One region of the Streptomyces sp. NPDC048825 genome, then DNA from elsewhere that is predicted to be linked to it. Evidence: riboswitches for the same ligand, from Rfam matches in the RefSeq annotation. Region 1 holds a riboswitch; each other region holds the start of a gene.
What was found. A riboswitch is a leader RNA that binds a small molecule or an ion and turns the genes downstream of it on or off. The one in region 1 is predicted to bind thiamine pyrophosphate.
Positions count from the first base shown of each region.

Region 2: another riboswitch for thiamine pyrophosphate. It lies ahead of thiO (glycine oxidase ThiO); the one in region 1 lies ahead of ACGFNK_RS33335 (thiamine ABC transporter substrate binding subunit).
Region 3: another riboswitch for thiamine pyrophosphate. It lies ahead of thiC (phosphomethylpyrimidine synthase ThiC); the one in region 1 lies ahead of ACGFNK_RS33335 (thiamine ABC transporter substrate binding subunit).

Region 1 is NZ_JBICUR010000016.1:172,364-179,293, reverse strand. It holds gene ACGFNK_RS33340 (ABC transporter permease) at 1-467, opposite strand, end outside; gene ACGFNK_RS33335 (thiamine ABC transporter substrate binding subunit) at 443-1,528, opposite strand; TPP riboswitch at 1,622-1,726, opposite strand; gene rlmN (23S rRNA (adenine(2503)-C(2))-methyltransferase RlmN) at 1,824-2,930, opposite strand; gene ACGFNK_RS33325 (phosphatidate cytidylyltransferase) at 3,157-4,161, opposite strand; gene frr (ribosome recycling factor) at 4,290-4,847, opposite strand; gene pyrH (UMP kinase) at 5,003-5,773, opposite strand; gene tsf (translation elongation factor Ts) at 5,962-6,798, opposite strand.
Region 2 is NZ_JBICUR010000004.1:108,010-114,939, forward strand. It holds gene pknB (Stk1 family PASTA domain-containing Ser/Thr kinase) at 1-291, opposite strand, end outside; gene ACGFNK_RS11885 (thiazole synthase) at 651-1,445, opposite strand; gene thiS (sulfur carrier protein ThiS) at 1,449-1,649, opposite strand; gene thiO (glycine oxidase ThiO) at 1,661-2,857, opposite strand; TPP riboswitch at 2,855-2,968, opposite strand; gene ACGFNK_RS11900 (hypothetical protein) at 3,021-3,368, shown strand; gene ACGFNK_RS11905 (NAD(P)/FAD-dependent oxidoreductase) at 3,467-4,705, shown strand; gene ACGFNK_RS11910 (Rv2175c family DNA-binding protein) at 4,798-5,163, shown strand; gene thiE (thiamine phosphate synthase) at 5,241-5,891, shown strand; gene metF (methylenetetrahydrofolate reductase [NAD(P)H]) at 5,980-6,903, shown strand.
Region 3 is NZ_JBICUR010000011.1:213,438-220,367, forward strand. It holds gene ACGFNK_RS26255 (metallophosphoesterase) at 1-379, shown strand, start outside; gene ACGFNK_RS26260 (hypothetical protein) at 563-1,432, shown strand; gene thiC (phosphomethylpyrimidine synthase ThiC) at 1,580-3,382, opposite strand; TPP riboswitch at 3,375-3,531, opposite strand; gene ACGFNK_RS26270 (YibE/F family protein) at 3,604-5,022, shown strand; gene ACGFNK_RS26275 (SsgA family sporulation/cell division regulator) at 5,053-5,493, opposite strand; gene ACGFNK_RS26280 (IclR family transcriptional regulator) at 5,593-6,396, opposite strand; gene ACGFNK_RS26285 (DUF5326 family protein) at 6,652-6,864, opposite strand.

The DNA of each region.
Region 1 (6,930 bases):
AGGATGGCCCAAACGGTGGTGTCGAGGCGGACGCCCCACAGTTCGTCGAGCAGACCGCCCCGGCCGACCAGGGCGAGGAACGCCGACCCGACGACGACGGTCGGCAGGACGAACGGGACGGTGACGACCGCGCGCAGGATCTGCTTGCCCGGAAAGTCGAAGCGCGCGAAGACATACGCGCCGGGGAGCGCGATGAGCAGCGTGAGCGCCGTGGAGACGAACGCCTGCCAGGTGGTGAACCACAGCACATGCCGGATGTCGGGCTGGGCGACGACATCGGTGATCCGGCCGAAGTGCCAGACCCCGTCGGCCTCGAGGCCGCGCGCGACGATCGCGGCGACGGGGTAGGCGAAGAAGAGCGCGAAGAACACGACGGGCACGACCAGCAGGGCGAGCCGCGCCACGCTCTTTCCGGGAGCCGGTGCCTTGGGGCGTCCGGCCCTTACTTCAGTACGAGCGACGTCCATGACTTAACCCACTGGTCACGGTTCTTGGCGATGTCCTTGGGCGCCATGACCTCGGAGTCCTCCGCCGGGGCGCCGTACTTCGTGAACTCCTCGGGGATCTGCGCGTCCTCGCGCATCGGGTACACGAACATGTTGAGCGGCATGTCGGCCTGGAACTTCATCGAGATGAGGAAGTCGATGAGGGCCTTGCCGCCCTTGGCGTTCTTGGCGTTGCTGAGCAGTCCCGCGTACTCGATCTGCCGGAAGCAGGTGCCGTAGGCGACGCCGGTCGGTGCGGTGTCCGGCTTGGGGTCGGCGAAGACGACCTCGGCGGGCGGAGAGGAGGCGTAGGAGACGACGAGCGGCCGGTCCCCCTTCGCCTTCTTGCCGCCGGCGGACCCGGAGAACTCCTCGTTGTAGGCCTGCTCCCAGCCGTCGACGACCTTCACGCCGTTGGCCTTGAGCTTCGTCCAGTAGTCCTGCCAGCCGTCGTCGCCGTATTTTGCGGCGGTGCCCAGCAGGAAGCCGAGGCCGGGCGAGGAGGTGGAGGCGTTCTCGGTGACGAGGAGGTCCTTGTACTCGGGCTTGACGAGGTCGTCGAAGGACTCCGGCGGGGTCAGGTCGTTCTCTTCGAAGTAGGCCTTGTCGTAGTTGACGCAGATGTCGCCGAAGTCGATGGGCGTGACCCGCTTCTTCTGCTGGTCGATCCGGTACTCCGGGGGCAGCAGATCGGAGTCCTTGGCCTCGTACCCCTGGAACAGGTCGTTGTCGAACGCCCGGGACAGCAGGGTGTTGTCGACGCCGAAGAGGACATCGCCCTGCGGGTTGTCCTTGGTGAGGATCGCCTTGTTGAGGGCCTGGCCTGCGTCCCCGTCCTTGAGGACCTTCACCTGGTAGCCGGACTGCTTCTCGAAGTCGCTGATCACGCTCTTGGACGCCGCCCACGAGTCATGGCTGACGAGGGTGACGGTCTTGGACTCCGAGGCCCCTTCCCCGTCCCCGGAGTCGGACGACGTGCAAGCGGACAGCGTGACCAGACCGAGCCCGACGGCCACGGCCACGAACTTCTTGGTGGTGCTCACTGGGATCCCTCCTGGGGATGACCAGAAGAGACGCGGCCCTGCCCGGCACTCTCGGAGAACTCCCGAGGCTCCCGGGCAGGGCGCAACAGCTGGCTCGAGTGAAGACCGAACTTCCTACCCAGAATGACCTGGGCGAGGTTCAGAGGGTCTGCGGCCGTGCCGCACTCTCAGCGCTGTGGCGCTCCCCTGTCGGATTTTGCAGGTATGAAGGTGTGTACGGAGGTCAGAGTACCGCCTGATCCGCCCGTGCCCACCGCTCGGCGGACGCTGTGATCAGCCCGTGCCCTGACTCCCGTCAGCGCTCGGTGGCCGCGAGCTGTCCGCACGCCCCGTCGATCTCCTGGCCACGGGTGTCCCGGACGGTGACCGGCACCCCGTGCGCGGCGATCGCCTCGATGAACGCCTTCTCGTCCTCGGGCCGGGAGGCGGTCCACTTGGAGCCGGGCGTCGGGTTCAGCGGGATCAGGTTGACGTGCACGGGCTTGCCCTTGAGCAGCCGGCCGAGCCGGTCGCCGCGCCACGCCTGGTCGTTGATGTCCCGGATCAACGCGTACTCGATGGACAGCCGGCGCCCGGACCTGGCCGCGTACTCCCATCCGGCGTCGAGGACTTCCCGCACCTTCCAGCGCGTGTTGACGGGTACGAGGGTGTCGCGCAGTTCGTCGTCCGGCGCATGCAGCGAGATCGCGAGCCGACACTTGAAGCCCTCGTCGGCGAACCTGTGGATGGCGGGGACCAGTCCGACGGTCGATACGGTGATGCCGCGCTGCGACAGCCCGAGGCCGTCCGGCTCGGGGTCGGTGAGCGCCCGTATCGCCCCGACGACGCGCTTGTAGTTGGCGAGGGGCTCGCCCATGCCCATGAAGACGATGTTGCTGAGCCGCGCCGGCCCACCGGGGATCTCGCCGTCCCTGAGAGCCCGCATGCCGTCGACGATCTGGTGCACGATCTCGGCGGTCGACAGATTCCGGTCGAGCCCGGCCTGTCCGGTGGCGCAGAAGGGGCAGTTCATGCCGCAGCCCGCCTGCGAGCTGATGCACATGGTGACCCGGTCCGGGTAGCGCATCAGCACGGACTCCACGAGCGTCCCGTCGAACAGCCGCCACAGGGTCTTGCGGGTGGTGTCCTGGTCGGTCGACAGATGCCGCACGACCGTCATCAGCTCGGGAAGCAGCGCCTCCTGAAGCTTGGCGCGCGAACCGGCGGGGATGTCGGTCCACTGCTCCGGGTCGTGCGCGTATCTCGCGAAGTAGTGCTGCGAGAGCTGCTTGGCGCGAAACGGCTTCTCACCGATCGCTGCAGCGGCTTCCTTGCGCTCGGCGGGCGAGAGATCGGCAAGGTGCCGCGGCGGCTTCTTGGCTCCGCGGGGGGCGACGAAAACGAGTTCTCCGGGCTTAGGCATGGCCATACAAGTGTCGCAGACATACGAAGAGGGGCCCGCCACCTGTGGACAACGAGCCCCTCGCGTATGAACGTGCAGGTCAGTGGCGATGCACAAAGGTCACCCGGAGCCGACGAAGATCACCATCAGCAGCCACACCACCGGCGCTGTCGGCAGCAGCGAATCCAGTCGGTCCATGCTGTGTCGACTTGCCGCTACCGCGGCGCGGCGCCGTGCCCCTCTTACCTCAGCCGGACCCCACGAAGAGGACGAGCAAGAGCCAGACCACTGGCGCCGTAGGTAGCAGCGAATCCAGTCGGTCCATGATCCCGCCGTGCCCCGGAAGCAGCGTCCCCATGTCCTTGATGCCCAGGTCCCGCTTGATCATGGACTCGCCGAGGTCTCCGAGGGTGGCGGTGACCGCGACCGCGAAGCCCATCAGCAGGCCCTGCCACCAGGTGCCGTCCTCGATCAGGAACTGCATGAACAGGGCGCCCGCCGCCATGGCGAAGGTGACCGCGCCGAGCAGGCCCTCGCGGGTCTTGCCGGGGCTGATGCGCGGAGCGAGCTTGTGCTTGCCGAAGCGCCAGCCGATGGCGTAGGCGCCCGTGTCACTTACCACGGCCAGCGCCAGGAATGTGAGGACCCGCCACGCGCCGTCGTCGGCGGTGAGCATCATCGCCACGAACGTGGCCAGGAACGGGATGTAGAAGGCCGCGAAGACGCCCGCTGTGACGTCCTTGAGGTAGCCCTCGGGTGGTTCCGTCATGCGCCAGACGAGGACGGCGAGAGCGGTGAGCGCCATCGCCACCCAGGCGCCCTCGGCCCCCCGCACGTATCCGGCGACGACCATCGCCGCGCCGCCGAGCGCGAGCGGCACGAGGGGCGCCTTGATGCTCTTGCGCTCCTGGAGCCGCGAGGTCAGCTCCCACAGGCCGACCACGACGGCGACCGCTATGACGCCGACGAAGACGGCCTTGACGACGAACAGGGACACGACGATCACCGCACCGAGCGCGACGCCGACCCCTATGGCAGCACCCAGGTCGCGGCCCGCGTTCTTCTTCTGCGGTGCGGACGCCGGCTGTGGGGCGCTGGACATGGGCTCCTGCGGCTGGGGCTGGGGCTGGTGGTGCGACGGAGCCCGGTGCGGCGGCGTCTCGTCGCGGAACAGGGGGCCACCCGCCAAAGCGGCCCCCCGGTCGTCATCCTGGTCTCCGCCATGCGCGGGTACGTCGGGCACGATGGGCATGGGGCGAGTCTGCTGGGCGTTGTGCGCGTCGTACGCGGGACCCGCCGGGGCAGCGCCCTGGGCAGGCCCCTGGTCGGGCGGCCCCCAGTACCCGGCTTGTGGCGGCGCCCCCCAGGAAGAGTCGTTCATCAGACCTCGAGCAGCTCTGATTCCTTGTGCTTGAGCAGCTCGTCCACCTGAGCGACGTACTTCGCGGTGGTGTCGTCGAGCTCCTTCTCCGCACGGCGGCCCTCGTCCTCGCCGACCTCGCCATCCTTGATCATCTTGTCGATGGCGTCCTTGGCCTTGCGGCGGACGGATCGGATCGAGACCTTGGCGTCCTCACCCTTGGTCTTGGCGACCTTGATGTAGTCCCTGCGGCGCTCCTCGGTCAGCTCGGGGAACACCACCCGAATGATATTGCCGTCGTTGCTCGGGTTGACGCCCAGGTCGGAGTCGCGGATCGCCTGCTCAATGTTGCGCAGCGCGCTCTTGTCGAACGGGGTCACCACTGCCATACGCGGTTCCGGCACCGAGAACGAGGCCAGCTGGTTGATCGGCGTCAGTGCGCCGTAGTAGTCGGCCACGATCTTGTTGAACATCGCCGGGTGCGCACGACCGGTGCGGATCGCGGCGAAGTCCTCCTTGGCGACCACGACGGCCTTCTCCATCTTCTCCTCGGCCTCGAGGAGGGTCTCTTCGATCACCACTTGCTCCTGCGTGTCTTGAGTAGGCCCGGCAGCTGTTCCTGGTCGGGGTCGGCAGCCGGCTGCGTCGCGTCTTATTACTGCACGGTTCCCGACCGGCAGGACATTGTCCATCCCCCGGTCAGGGTCCGTCCTCCTGGCAGGGACTGCCCCTGTCAGGCCCGGCTGCCCTGATCACCCACGAGAGTGCCGATCTTCTCACCCTTGACGGCGCGGGCGATATTGCCCTCCGCCAGAAGCTCGAAGACCAGGATGGGCAGCTTGTTGTCCCGGCAGAGCGTGATGGCTGTCATGTCGGCGACCTTCAGGTCGCGGGTGATGACCTCGCCGTAGCTGAGCGAGTCGAACTTGACGGCCTCGGAGTTGGTCTTCGGGTCGGAGTCGTAGACCCCGTCCACACCGTTCTTGCCCATCAGCAGGGCTTCGGCGTCGATCTCCAGGGCGCGCTGGGCGGCGGTGGTGTCGGTGGAGAAGTACGGCATGCCCATACCGGCGCCGAAGATGACCACGCGGCCCTTCTCCAGGTGGCGTACGGCACGCAGCGGGATGTACGGCTCCGCGACCTGCCCCATGGTGATGGCGGTCTGCACACGCGAGTCGATGCCCTCCTTCTCGAGGAAGTCCTGAAGGGCGAGGCAGTTCATGACCGTACCGAGCATGCCCATGTAGTCGGAGCGGGCCCGGTCCATGCCGCGCTGCTGCAACTCGGCACCGCGGAAGAAGTTGCCGCCGCCGATGACGACGGCGATCTGAGCACCGCCGCGGACAACGGCGGCCACCTCGCGGGCGATTTTGTGCACCACGTCGGGGTCGACGCCCAGTCCCCCGCCACCGGCGAACGCCTCACCGGAAAGCTTCAGCAGAAAGCGCCCCGCGCCTTTGCCGTGATCGCTCTTGTCGTCCTTGTCGGCCTTGGTGGTGGTCATGGAGATCTCGCCTCTTTTACGTGTCGCACATGCGAAGAAGGCCATTGCCGGTGGGGTGTTCTCATCCCATGCGCGGCAATGGCCTCCTCGTCAGATCTGCTGTCGTCCGTCACGCACGCGCGCGTGCCCACGTGCGAGGACGACTGCTGTCGACCCTAGCGGGCTCTCGCGTGGATCGCGGCACGGACTCAGATGCCGACCTTGATGCGCACGAAGCGCTTCAGGGTGACACCGGCCTCGTCCAGGACCTTCTGGACGGACTTCTTCTGGTCGAGCGCGTACGGCTGGCCGAGGAGCGTGGCGTCCTTGAAGAAGGCGTTGACGCGGCCCTCGACGATCTTCGGCAGGGCGGCCTCGGGCTTGCCCTCGGCACGCGTGGTCTCCTCGGCGACCCGGCGCTCGCTCTCGATGACCTCGGCCGGAACGTCCTCGCGGGAGAGGTACTTGGGCGCGAAGGCGGCGATGTGCTGGGCGATGCCCTTGGCGGTCTCGGCGTCCGGCTTGTCCAGCTCGACGAGGACACCGATCTGCGGGGGCAGGTCGGGCATGGTGCGGTGCATGTACGCGGTGACGTACTCGCCGGAGAACTGGGCGAAGCGGTCCAGGACGATCTTCTCGCCCAGGTTGGCGTTGGCCTCGTCGACGTACGCCTGAACCGTCTTGCCGGTCTCGATCTCGGAGGCGAGCAGCGCCTCGAGGTCGGCCGGGGAGGTGGCGGCGACGTGCGCGGCGAGCGCGTTCGCGGCGGCCTGGAACTTCTCGCCCTTGGCGACGAAGTCCGTCTCACACTTCAGCTCGACGAGGACACCGGAGGTGTTGTCGTCGGCGATCAGGGAGACGACGGCGCCGTTCTCGGCGGAGCGGCCCTCGCGCTTGGCGACGCCCTTCTGGCCCTTGATGCGCAGGGCCTCAACGGCCTTGTCGACGTTGCCGTCGGCCTCGTCGAGCGCCTTCTTGCAGTCCATCATGCCGGCGCCGGTGAGCTCGCGGAGCTTCTTGACGTCGGCGGCGGTGTAGTTCGCCATGATCAGTGAATCTCTTCTCGGAGTTCGAAGTCTCGAAGTCGGCGTCCGCCGCTGATCGGGCGGGCGTCCACCGAAGATCTACGGTCTACGGGTGAACGGCGGACGGCGCGCTGGCGCCGCCCGCCGTCACTT
Region 2 (6,930 bases), on a different contig from region 1:
GTACTCCATGGCGAGATAGACGTACGGCCCGTCGGTCCCCTGGTCGAAAACCTGCACCACATTGGGGTGCGCAAGGCGGGCCACCGACTTGGCCTCGCGGATGAACCGCTCGACGAACGTGGCGTCCGCGGCCAGCGTCGGATGCATCACCTTGAGCGCGAGCACGCGGTCCAGGCGGGTGTCCACGGCCCTGTAGACCGTGGCCATCCCGCCGACCGCGATACGTGCGTCGATGCGGTAGCGGCCGTCGAGCACCTGACCGACCAACGGGTCCTGAAGGGTCGTATCCACGCAGGTGAGTCTACGAGCCGAGGCTGTCAACGCCGCGTGATCGGTGGAGATTCGGAGCCGGACTGCAGCCGAGCTGTGACGAGATCGCAGGTCAGACCGGGATCTACACCGAGAGGGGGCCATTGTCTCAGAGGCCGGTGATCGCGAGGGGAGCACTGCCTCTGGGGCCGGTGGCTGGATCGCGTCGCGTCTCCGCACGGGGCTGAGCCCCGTAAGGGAGCGAGGCTGTGACATTTGCGGCTCCGCGCGTGGCTCGACAAGCCACGGCGGGCCCGCAGCCGAGTTGCAACCCGGGGGTCTGGGGGCGCAGCCCCCAGTTTCGGGAAGGGGCGGGCTTGGGGAAAGAAACCCCCACTCGTTCAGAAAGCAGGCCGCTCCGGATCCAGCCGAGCCATCCCCTCCACAGGAGACGACGCCTCAGCGAAGTGCCGCCGAGGGATCCGCCCCGCAAGCCGAGCCAACCGCCCCGCCTCCACCGCATGCTTCATGGCCTCGGCCATCAAGACCGGCTCCTGAGCCCGAGTGACGGCAGACGCAAGCATCACACCGGCACACCCCAACTCCATGGCAAGGGCTGCATCGGACGCCGTACCGGCCCCCGCGTCCAAAATGACCGGCACGCGCGCGTGCTCCACGATCAACTGGAAGTTGTGCGGATTCCGAATCCCCAGTCCGGACCCGATCGGGGAGCCGAGCGGCATGATCGCCGCGCACCCCACATCCTCCAGCTTCCGAGCGAGAACGGGATCGTCGTTCGTATAGGGCAACACCGTGAACCCGTCATCGACGAGAGTCTCGGCCGCGTCGAGCAACTCGATCGGATCCGGCAGCAACGTGCGCTCGTCAGCGATGACCTCCAGCTTCACCAGCGAGGTGCCGAGCGCTTCGCGAGCGAGCCGAGCCGTCAGCACAGCCTCCCCGGCGGTGTAGCAGCCCGCCGTGTTCGGCAGCACACGAATACCGAGCCGATCGAGCACGGACAGCACCGAACCATGCACGGAAGCGTTTACGCGACGCATGGCGACCGTCGTCAGCTCCGTGCCGGACGCGACGAGCGAGCGCTCCAGCACATCGAGGCTGGGCGCCCCGCCGGTGCCCATGATGAGGCGGGACGCGAAGGACGTACCGCCGATGAGAAACGGGTCGTCGGCCATGGGTCAGCCTCCTTGGACGGCGGTGAGGACCTCGATGCGGTCTCCCTCGGAGAGGCGTGTGCTCGGCCACTGCGCGCGCGGGACGACGGTTTCGTTGAGCGCGGCGGCGACCCCGGAGGGCGCCGCGGTGAGGGTGGCGACCAGCGTGTCGAGGGCGGTGCCGGCGGCGATCTCCTGTCGCTCACCGTTGACGAAGACGTTCATGACGAAGACGTTCATACGGGCTGCTCCGTGCGGGCCGTACTGAAGCGCCTGGGTGTGAACGGGCGGGCCTCCTCCGGGAGTTCACCGGTGGTCAGCAGGTGCGCCATGGCGTCGCCCGTGACGGGGGTGAGCAGGACGCCGTTGCGGTAGTGACCGGTGGCCAGGAGCAGGCCGTCCAGTTCTGTGGGGCCGAGCAGGGGCGCGTTGTCCGGGGAGCCGGGGCGCAGTCCCGCGCGGGTCTCGGTGAGCGGGAGTTCGGTGATGCCGGGGACCAGCTCGTGGGCGTCGCGCAGCAGTTCGTACACCCCGCCCGCAGTCACCGTCGTGTCCCAGCCCAGCTCCTCACTCGTCGCGCCGACGACCAGCTCACCGTTCTCGCGCGGCACCAGGTACACATGGCTGCCCCGGACGACGGCCCGCACGGTGCGGCTCAGGAACGGCGCGTACCGCTTCGGCACGGTCAGCCGCAGCACCTGGCCCTTCACCGGCCGTACGGGAGGCAGTACGGCGTCGGGAACGCCCGCGAGCCGCCCGCTGAGGCTGCCCCCGGCGAGGACGACCTGGCCCGCGGCCAGCTCGGTGCCGTCGGTGGTGACGACTCCGGCGGCCCGGTCCCGTACGACGCTGAGCCGCTCCGCCCAGACCCGGTGGAAGACCACTCCGGCCCGCTCGCACGCCGCGACCAGCGCCTTGGCGAGCCGCCGTGGATCGATCTGGTGGTCGCCGTCGACCCTGAGCCCTCCGCGCACGCCCGGCGCGAGCATCGGCTCCAGGCGCCGACACTCGCGCCCGCTCAGCCACTCCGACTCCAGGCCCGACTGGGTTTGCAGGGCGTGCAGTTCGCGCAGATGGGCGCGGTCGTCGGCGTCCAGCGCGACGGCCAGCGCGCCGCACTCGCGGTAGCCGAGGTCCAGGCCCGTCGCCTCGGTGAGCTCGGCGGCGAACTCCGGGTAGCGCCGGGCGGACGCCAGATTGAGGCCGAGCAGGGTCTGCTCGCCGTAGTGGAGCTCGGTGACGGCGGCCAGCATTCCGGCGGCCACCTGGGCCGCTCCGCCGCCGGGGTCGGGGTCCACGAGTGCGGTGGCGAAGCCGCGCTGCGCGGCACGCCAGGCGGTCACCAGGCCGATGATCCCGCCCCCGACGATCAGGACGTCGGATGTGTCGGATGTGCTTGACGACGCGTGCGATGCGAGCGATGTGCGCGACATGGGCGTCCAGCCCCTCCCTTCGCCGGCATGACCCGGATCAGGTTCGTACGGTCGGAGGCCGTCCCAGCCTCCCTCTCAGTCCGGTGCGTCCGGACTCCCGCGAGTGCTCTAGGTTGGCCACCCTAACTCTTCGTGTCACACCTCAGTAAGGGAGCCGCACGGCATGGCCGGTTCGCTCGACGGTCTCGTCCTCGCCCCCGTCGCGGACCAAGCCCCAGGTCAGGTCGGTACGCGCACCCGCTTCTCGTACCACGAGAAGGACGGCGAGATCTGGGCCGAGTACGCGGGCGGCGACGTCGTACGCGGCCACCTGGTGGGTACACGTGAGGGTGACCGCCTCGACTTCCGGTACGTGCAGCTGAAGCGGGACGGCAGCACCTCCTCGGGACACTGTCTGTCCCGAGTGGTCGAGCTTGCCGACGGGCGCGTACGCCTGGAGGAGACCTGGGAGTGGGAGTCGCAGACGGGCAGCGGGACGAGCGTGGTGGAACAGCTCGCCGACGACCGCTGACGACCGCTGACGGCCGTGCAAGACGTCATGACGGCTGTGCAGGACGTCACTGATCTCTCCCGCTGACTGACACAACGTCAGTTGACTATGGTGATCGCGTGAACGAGCAGACGCGGGAACGGAGCCGGGCAGCGCGACGACGTGTCGTGATCGTCGGCGCGGGCATGGCCGGCGTGCAGACCGCGGTCGCCCTGCGGGAACAGGGTTTCACCGGCACCGTGACGCTGATCGGCGCGGAGCCGCACCAGCCGTACGACCGCCCGCCGCTCTCCAAAGCAGTCCTGCTCGGCACGGCCGAGGGCTCCGCCTTCGACGTCGACTTCGAGGCCCTGGGCATCGAGCTGCGCCTGGGGCTCGAGGTGACCGGCGTACGTCCTATTGATCATGAACTCGACACGGCCATGGGGTCCGTTCCGTACGACGTCCTGGTCGTCGCCACGGGTGCGGAGCCCATGCGGTTGCCGGGCGCGGAGGGCGTACCGGGGGTGCATCTGCTGCGCACCCTGGACGACGCCGAGCGGTTGCGGCCCGTGCTCGCCCGGCAGCACGACATCGTGGTCGTCGGCGCGGGCTGGATCGGCGCCGAGTTCGCCACGGCGGCGCGCGAGGCCGGGTGCGCGGTGACCGTCGTCGAGGCCGCCGACCGGCCGCTCGCCGGCGCACTGCCCGCCGAGGTGGCCGCTCCCATGACCGCCTGGTACGCGGACAGCGGCGCATCGCTGCGCACCCACGCGCGCGTGGAGCACGTCGAACCCGGGGCGGTCGTGCTGGACGACGGCTCGCGGCTGCCCGCGGGGGCCGTCGTCGTGGGCATCGGGGCGCGGCCCGCCACCGCCTGGCTGACCGGTTCCGGGATCGAGCTGGGCGCCCATCGCGAGGTGGTCGCGGACGACCACCTGCGCACATCCGTCCCGGACGTGTACGCGGTCGGGGACTGCGCCTCCTTCCCTTCGCGCAGGTACGGCGAGCGTCTTCTGGTCCACCACTGGGACAACGCCCTCCAGGGCCCCCGTACGGTCGCGGCGAACATCATCGGCGAGACGCCCGCCGCCTACGACCCCGTGCCGTACTTCTGGTCCGAGCAGTTCGGCCGCTTCGTCCAGTACGCGGGGCACCACGCGCGCGCGGACGCCACGATATGGCGCGGCGACCCGACGGGCCCGGCCTGGTCGGTGTGCTGGCTCCGGGAGAACCGGCTGGTCGCCGTGCTCGCGGTGGGACGGCCCCGGGACCTGGCGCAGGGCCGCAAGCTGATCGAAGCCGGTGTCCCGATGAATCCGGAACTGTTGTCGGACCCCTCCCGGCCCTTGAAATCGGCGAAATCGGCGACCGCGTAGGGCGACAGGACGGGCCGCCGGGGTCCGGCGAACGGCCCAGGCGGGGCGGCCACGACTTCCGACTGTCAGTCCGGGATGGCACGCTTAATCCCGTGACCGAGATTGACGCAAAAATCGATGCTCTCGTCCCCGCCTGGCTCACCCTCCCCGACATCGCCGAACAGCTCGGCGTCGAGGTGACCCGTGTGCGGCAGCTGGTCAAGGAGGGCCAGCTCATCGCCGTACGCCGTGGTGAGAACCGAGCGCTGCACGTCCCCGCCGCCTTCATCGACGGGGACAAGGTCGTCAAGGGCCTGTCCGGAACCCTGACGCTCCTGAGGGACGACGGCTTCACGGACGAAGAGATGCTGGAGTGGCTCTTCACCCCCGACCCGAGCCTGCCCGGCACCCCCGCGCAGGCCCTCAGTGAGAACCGAGGTACGGAGGTGAAGCGCCGAGCCCAGGCGCTCGCCGTCTGACCTGAACACACCGTCGGCGTACGGGCCGTGCCCCGCACGGCAGGGTCCGTACGCCACCGACAACGGGGGATTTACGCATGCCCGAAACCATCGCACGCGCACAGCTCGCCGACGCCCGGGTCTACCTCTGCACGGACGCCCGAAAGCGCCAGGGCGACCTCGCCGGGTTCCTGGACGCGGTCCTCGCCGGCGGTGTCGACATCGTGCAGCTGCGCGACAAGGGCATGGAGGCCGCCGAGGAACTGGAGCACCTCCAGGTGTTCGCCGAGGCCTGCGCGCGGCACGGCAAGCTGCTCGCGGTGAACGACCGCGCGGACGTCGCCCATGCGGCGGACGCCGACGTGCTGCACCTGGGCCAGGGCGACCTGCCCGTCCCCGCCGCCCGCGCGATCCTCGGCGACAAGATCCTGATCGGCCGCTCCACACACGCCGATGCGGAGGCCGCATCCGCCGCCGTCGAGGACGGAGTGGACTACTTCTGTACGGGCCCCTGCTGGCCGACGCCCACCAAGCCGGGCCGCCATGCGCCGGGCCTGGACCTCGTTCGGTACACGGCCGCGCTCGGCACCGACCGTCCCTGGTTCGCCATCGGCGGCATCGACCTCGGCAACCTCGACGAGGTCCTCGAAGCGGGTGCCCGTCGCGTCGTCGTCGTACGGGCGATCACGGAGGCCGATGATCCGGGCGCGGCGGCCCGGGAGTTCGCGAAACGATTGCGTCACGGTTAGTTGTCCGAAGGGTGGACAAGTGGCCGACAAACCGGGCAATTTCCATCGTCCGGTTGGGGGACCGCCAGCCCCTGACTAACCTGCGGGTATGGCCCTAGGATCTGCGTCCACCAGGACTGACCGCGCACGCACTGTGCGTGACATGCTCGCCACAGGCAAGACGACGTACTCGTTCGAGTTCGCGGCGCCGAAGAGCCCGAAGGGCGAGCGGAACCTGTGGAACGCGCTCCGCCGTGTCGAGGCCGTCGCTCCCGACTTCGTGTCGGTGACGTACGGAGCGGGCGGCTCGACCCGCGCCGGCACGGTGAAGGAGACCGAGCAGATCGTCGCGGACACGACGCTCACCCCGGTCGCCCACCTCACCGCCGTGAACCACTCCATCGCCGAACTGCGCAACATCATCGGCCAGTACGCGGACGCCGGGATCCGGAACATCCTCGCCGTGCGCGGCGACCCGCCGGGCGACCCCATGGGCGACTGGATCCCGCATCCTCAGGGCCTGACCTACGCAGCCGAACTCGTCCGACTCATCAAGGAGTCGGGCGACTTCTGCGTGGGCGTCGCGGCCTTCCCCGAGATGCATCCGCGCTCTGCCGACTGGGACATGGACGTCGCGCATTTTGTCGGCAAATGCCGGGCCGGTGCCGACTACGCGATCACGCAGATGTTCTTCCATCCCGAGTCGTACCTGCGGCTACGTGACCGAGTCGACGCGGCCGGCTGCGAGACCCCGGTCATCCCCGAGGTCATGCCCGTGACCAGCGTGAAGATGCTGGAGCGGCTCCCGAAGCTCAGCAATGCCTCGTTCCCGGACGCCCTCAAAGAGCGGATCCTCACAGCCAAGGACGATCCGGCGGCTGTACGCTCCATTGGAATCGAGTTCGCTACGGAGTTCTGCGCGACGCTGCTGGCCGAGGGAGTCCCCGGACTGCACTTCATCACGTTGAACAACTCCACCGCGTCTTTGGAAATCTACGAAAATCTGGGGCTGCACCACCCACAGCAGGCCTAGACCGGACGCATCCTCGTACGACACACT
Region 3 (6,930 bases), on a different contig from region 1:
CGACACCACCGCCTATCTCGACTACGGCGACTCCATCGAAGCGGTCAACGACACCGTCCGTGAAGCCCTCACGCGCAACGACGCGGACGAATGCTGGGACCTCTTCCGCAAGTTCACCAAGCGATTCGCGTTCCGCGACGACGGGGGCGCACAAGCCGTGCGCGAACTCCTTGACATGTACGGTGGCTCTCGCATCGTCCATGGTCACAGCCCCATTCCGTACCTCCTCGGCGAGGTCGGCTCCGAGGACAGCGACGATGCCGCGGGCCCTGTGGTCGAAGGACCGCATGTGTACGCGGACGGGCTGGCCATCGCGATGGACGGCGGCGTGACCATGGCCGGAAAGCTACTGGTCCAGCAACTGCCCCTGGATAGCTGACCCTTTTCCGGGCAGGCGTTCTTCCACCGAGAACGGGGCCTATCGAGGGGCAATTTCTGGAAACCCCCTGTCACCTCGTACCGTCCCCGCTCTACCATCGGCTTATCCGTAGCAGGCTCCCCTCCGTTTCTGCCCGACGGCTCGTCAGCATGCCGAGCCCCAAGCCCTACGGAGCATCGGGGGATGCACATGAACAGCGTTCCGCAGCACCTGTTGAGTGAGGACCGCCAAGAGTACGAGCGGGTCCTCGATGAGGCGCTGCGCTCCGCACCACACCGTCCGGAACTCGCCGCTGTCGGCCAGCGGCTCAACCCCGAACAACTGCGCACCATGGCGCTCAACGCCTCCGCTCTCATCACGGCGGCCGCGGCGACCGAATACCAGCACTACGTAAAGGTCCGCGAGCAACTGCGCCGGCCGGCGCCGCCCACGCCACGCGTCCACGAAGGATCCGGATCCACGGACCCGGGCACGAGCGCGGTGGGGCTCGCCGCCACGGTGGGGGAGGCCACCGAGCCCGCCGGGGCGGGCGCCGTCGCCGTCGCCGCGGTACTCACTCCGGTCCTCGCCGGCACCGCCTCGGCAATCTTCCTGCTCGTCGGCTACCTCCTGAAGATGCTCAACCCCGAGCCGGCGTTCGCCCGGACCCTCCTCACCACTGGGTGGGTCTTCGGCGCGGTGACCGCGGCCGCGATCCTGATCGCCGCGGTCGGTCTGCTGCTCACCGCCCTGCGCAACGGAGAGAGCTCGCTCCAGGCCGGCACGCGGGGTGAGCAGAGCGAGGAACTGAGCCGGGCGAGGGAAGCCTGGCGCGAGGCCCTCCTGGAGCGCGGCATCATGCCGTTCCTCCGAGAGGCACTCGCCGACCCGGGCTCAGCGGCCCTCGACCGTACGACATCGCCGCAGCCGACCAGCCGAATCCCCCATCTCGGCTACAACCGCCCGGGCTTCAGCAGCCCCGACGGCGGCCCCGCGGCAGGCCCCCGCCCCAGCTACTCGAGCCCGGACTTCTCAAGCCCGGACTTCGGGGGCCCGGAGCATCAGCCGGAGTAGGGGCGCGGCCGAGGCAAGACCAGAAGCAGCCGAGCCGGGACCCCGAGTCCCGGCCGGACGGACAAGCCGCACGGCCGCTCCGGCCCACGACGACGAAGTCGAGGGCCGGAGCCCGGAGCGGTGCACTGCTGCCGCGCCCGGATCAGGTCAATCGGCGAGCGGCAGATACACCCGGTTACCCGCAGCTGCGAACTCCTGCGACTTCTGCGCCATGCCTTCCTCGATCTCCGTCTGCGTACCGCCGTGTTCGCGGCGGATGTCTTGAGAGATTTTCATCGAGCAGAACTTCGGCCCGCACATCGAGCAGAAGTGGGCCGTCTTGGCGGGCTCGGCCGGGAGGGTTTCGTCATGGAACTCTCGGGCCGTGTCGGGGTCGAGGGCCAGGTTGAACTGGTCCTCCCAGCGGAACTCGAAGCGGGCGTCGGACAGCGCGTCGTCCCATTCCTGCGCGCCTGGGTGCCCCTTGGCGAGGTCGGCTGCGTGGGCGGCGATCTTGTAGGTGATGACGCCGGTCTTGACGTCGTCACGGTTGGGCAGGCCCAAGTGTTCCTTGGGCGTGACATAGCAGAGCATGGCCGTGCCCCACCAGGCGATCATCGCGGCACCGATGCCGGAGGTGATGTGGTCGTACGCCGGCGCGACGTCCGTCGTCAGCGGGCCGAGCGTATAGAACGGAGCTTCATCGCAGATCTCCTGCTGAAGGTCGATGTTCTCCTTGATCTTGTGCATCGGGACATGTCCCGGGCCCTCGATCATGGTCTGTACGTTGAAACGCTTGGCGATCGTGTTGAGTTCCCCCAGCGTCCTCAACTCCGCGAACTGGGCTTCGTCGTTGGCGTCCGCGATCGAGCCGGGCCGCAGCCCGTCACCGAGCGAGTACGTGACGTCGTAGGCGGCCAGGATCTCGCACAGCTCTTCGAAGTTCTCGTAGAGGAACGACTCCTTGTGGTGCGCCAGGCACCAGGCCGCCATGATCGAGCCGCCACGCGAGACGATGCCGGTCTTGCGGTTCGCGGTGAGCGGTACGTACGGCAGGCGCACGCCCGCGTGGACGGTCATGTAGTCCACGCCCTGTTCGGCCTGCTCGATGACCGTGTCTTTGTAGATCTCCCAGGTCAGCTCCTCGGCACGGCCGTCGACCTTCTCCAGCGCCTGGTAGAGCGGCACCGTGCCGATGGGGACGGGGGAGTTGCGCAGCACCCACTCCCGGGTGGTGTGGATGTTCCGGCCGGTGGACAGGTCCATGACCGTGTCGGCACCCCAACGGGTCGCCCAGGTCATCTTCTCGACCTCCTCCTCGATGGAGGAAGTCACCGCCGAATTACCGATGTTGGCGTTGACCTTCACCAGGAACCGCTTGCCGATGATCATCGGCTCGATCTCCGGGTGGTTGACGTTCGCGGGCAGCACGGCCCGCCCCGCGGCGATCTCCTCACGTACGACCTCGGGGTCGACGTTCTCGCGGACTGCCACGAACTCCATTTCCGGTGTGATCTCGCCACGTCGTGCGTACGCGAGTTGCGTGACGGCCGTACCGCCGATGCCCCGGCGCGGCTGGCGCGGACGTCCCGGGAAGACGGCGTCGAGGTTGCGCAGTCCGCCACGCGGCGAGGTGTGCTTGATCCCGTCGTCCTCGGGGCGGATGGGACGGCCCGCGTACTCCTCGGTGTCGCCGCGGGCGATGATCCAGTTCTCGCGCAGCGGCGCCAGGCCCCTGCGGACATCGGTGTCGATAGTTGGATCGGTGTACGGGCCGGAGGTGTCGTACAGGGTGACCGACTGGCCGTTGGTGAGGTGCACCTGACGGACCGGCACCCGTAGGTCGGGGCGCGAGCCCTCGACATAAGCCTTGTGCCAGCCGATGGATTTCCCGGCCTCGCCGTTCCCGGACGAGGCTGAGTCCTCGTCCGTCTGGCTGGAGGCAGGCGTACGTACGTCCTTGTTGGTCATGAGACCTACTCCCTACGCCGGCATTACCCGGTAACAGGTTCAGCGGTCGACGCAGCGGTTTCCGTACGGCGATGTTCCACGTGAAACATCGCTGGGACGGAGGTCAGCGCCCTCTCAGCCCGGTGCTCCGAGCTCCCGCGTGTGCAAAAGGTCCCTCCACGCTAGCGTCATACTGGGCGCGCTGAACAGTGGGCCCCTTTCGTTCTTGCGATGATCGGTCGGTGACTACAACGCATCAGCCCCCGCTTCCCCCGTCCGAACCGCCGCACGGGCCCGGCCCCGGTGACAACCACGGCTCTGGTGACGGTCATGGCCACAGCCATGCGCATAGCCATGGCCATGGCCCTCCAGCCCCCGTGTCCAAACACTTGCGCAAGGTCATCGCCGCGGTGCTGATTCCCTTCGCCACGGCGGTCGTCGTAGGCCTGGCCGTGCTGTGGCCAGGAGGCGCCCCACCCCACGAACGCACCGGCGTCGGCTTCGACCGGCAGACGCAAGAGGCCACGGTGACCAAGGTCGACGAGGTGGACTGCAAGTCCGTCAACGCCTCCGGGGGCACCCCGACCGGCGACACCTCGACCGCGGAGGGCTCGTCCGCTCAGCAGCAGGCGACCGGCACCTGCAAGAAGGCGACGGTCCGGGTCGACACCGGCAAGGACAAGGGCCGTACCTTCACGGAGATCGTCCAGCCGGACTCGTCTCGGCAGCTGAGCCAGGGGCAGGATGTGATCGTGGCGTACGCGCCCGACGCTCCCAGGGACCTCCAGTACTCGGTCACCGATGTGAACCGCAGGCTCCCGATGGCGCTGCTCGCAGGGATCTTCGCGCTCGCCGTGGTCGTGGTGGGCCGGATGCGCGGTGTCATGGCGCTGATCTCGCTGGCCGTCAGCTTCCTCCTCCTGACATTCTTTATCCTGCCTGCGATCCTGCAGGGCTCGAACCCCTTGGTCGTCGCGGTCGTCGGGGCGAGCGCGATCATGCTGATCGCGCTCTACGCCTGCCATGGACTGTCCGCCCGAACATCGGTCGCGGTGCTCGGAACACTGCTCTCGCTGCTGCTGATCGGGGTGCTCGGCTCACTGTTCATCGGCTGGTCCGCGCTCACCGGCAACACGGATGACAACACCGGTCTGATCCATGGCCTGTATCCGAGCATCGACATGAGCGGTCTGCTGCTCGCGGGCGTCATCATCGGTTCGCTCGGTGTGCTCGACGATGTGACGGTGACGCAGACATCGGCGGTCTGGGAGTTGCACGCGGCCAATCCGTCGATGGGCCGGCGCGGGTTGTACCGGGCGGGCATCCGTATCGGCCGGGACCACATCGCGTCCGTCGTCAACACGCTCGTCCTCGCGTATGCGGGCGCCGCGCTGCCCCTGTTGCTGCTGTTCTCGATCGCTCAGAGCAGCGTGGGGACGGTGGCCAACAGTGAGCTGGTCGCCGTGGAGATCGTGCGTACGCTCGTCGGCTCGATCGGCCTGGTCGCCTCCGTACCGGTCACTACGGCCCTGGCCGCTCTCGTGGTCTCGGCGGACCGCCCCGGATCCGCGTCTGCGGCTCAGACGCCACCACCGGAGCAGCCCCAGGCGGGCGTCAGGACGCCGGTACTCGGGGGGAGGGGCCGCCGCCGCAAGCGCTGAAGCGTTACGGCACCCTGAGCACCGTACGATTCAGCCCGCACTCTGTTCCTCCGCCAGGATGCGGTCCAGGGCCTCGTCGAGATGTGTGTCGAAGTCGGCAAGGGAGTGCTCCTGGCCTAGTGGCACCAGCTTGTCCGTGCGGTCGAGGAACGCCACGAGCGGCACCGCTCCGCAGCGGAACAGCGCCTGGTCGGCGCCCACTTGGAGCCGGATCAGCACATCGCCGAACCCCTCGGAGCCGGCGGGCGAAATGTGCACATCGCCGACCCCACACGGCCGCCCCACCCCATCGATCAGCAGCTCCCGGCCGAAGGCCCAGGTCACCGGGGCATCGCCGGGCAGGTGGAAGGTCAGACGCACGGCATAGGGATCACATGTCTCGTATCGAAGCTCCACCGGAATGCGGAAGGAGAGCTCCTCCGACACGAGAAAGCTCATCATGATCTCTGCCTGTACTACTGACTCGCGCATCGCCTACCCCGCCGTCTGCCGTCGACTGGCCAGGAACCATCCACCTGACACTGCTGGCATCTTGCTGAACGTACACACCAGATCACAAGGAGTGAGTTTTCAGATGCTGATAGAGACGGCGAGCGTCCCTGGCAGCCTGCCGATCTCCTTCTGCAACTGCCGCGCCGCGGGCAGCAGTCGGTCCGCGTGGTGGGCGGGCAGTGAGATGGCCATTGAGCCGACCGTGTTGCCCGCGATGATCGGGATGGCGGCGCAGACCGTCCCCAACGCGTATTCCTGACGCTCGATCACGGGCTTCATGCGTTTGGTCCCTTCGAGGCGCCGCAACAGAATGTGATCGTCACGCACCGTGTACGGAGTGATCGATTGCACGGGATACCGGTCGAGGTGGTCGCGGCGGGCCTCCTCGTCGAGCTGGGACAGCAGGCACTGGCCGATCGCGTGGGCGTGTCCGGTCTCGCGGAAGTCGGCCCATTCCTCGACCGCCGGATTGGCCGGGGTGTCGGCGACACACTGGACGTCGATCTCGCCCTCTCGGTAGACGGCGTAGTACACGGGCACACCGATGGAATCGCGCCACTGGGCGAGCGCGTCGACGACCGTGCTGCGACGTTTCTGCCGGGCAGCGCTGCTGCTGAGTCGCTCGGCCGCCTCGCCGAGGAAGAACAGGCCCTTCTCGCGGCGCAGATACCCTTCGTGCGCCAGGGTGCGCAGCAGGTGGTACGCCGTGGGCAGCGCGAGTTGGGCCTCGCGGGCCAGCTGCTTGGCGGGCGCCCCGTGCTCGTGCCGGGCGGCGGATTCCAGGAGGCGCAGCGCACGCTGCACGGATCCGATGAGTGTCGTGGGGTGCGGCTCGGTCGAGGGGGCGTTCGGTCCTGGGGTTGCGGTGTCAGCAGTGGCCAAGGGTCACTCCCTAAGCGCGAGGGGGCCACCCGTGCAGGGGTGTCACGGGAGGGGTCTGTGCGCCGCCCGCGGGGATCAACCCCGCGTCGAGTTCCGGACTTTAACCGTCCGCCACCGCTCGCGGACGGCCTGCTCCGAAACTTCCCTCCCCCGAGGGAATGGTTGATTCCTGTTATTGCCGACCCGTTGTCGGCAACCCCCGGCGGAAGCCCCTCCGCCCGCTTCCGCCGCGTACGACCTGCTCCACCAAGCGCTCTACCAGTCGCTTCGTGACGACGAGCTCGCCATGAACTTCCGTACGACGTACATGACTCCGCCGACCAGGGCCACAAACACCAGCACCTTGAAGAGCAGGCCGATCACGAACCCGACAACGCTCGCTATCACGCCGCCGAACACGACCAGAGCGATGACCGGCACCGCGACCCACTTCACCCACCACGGCATCCCCGCGAAGATTTCACGCATCGCCCTTGTTCCTTGTCTCTCTGCCCGCCGCCCCTCTGCTGAGGGGCCGACGAGTCTCGAATGTCC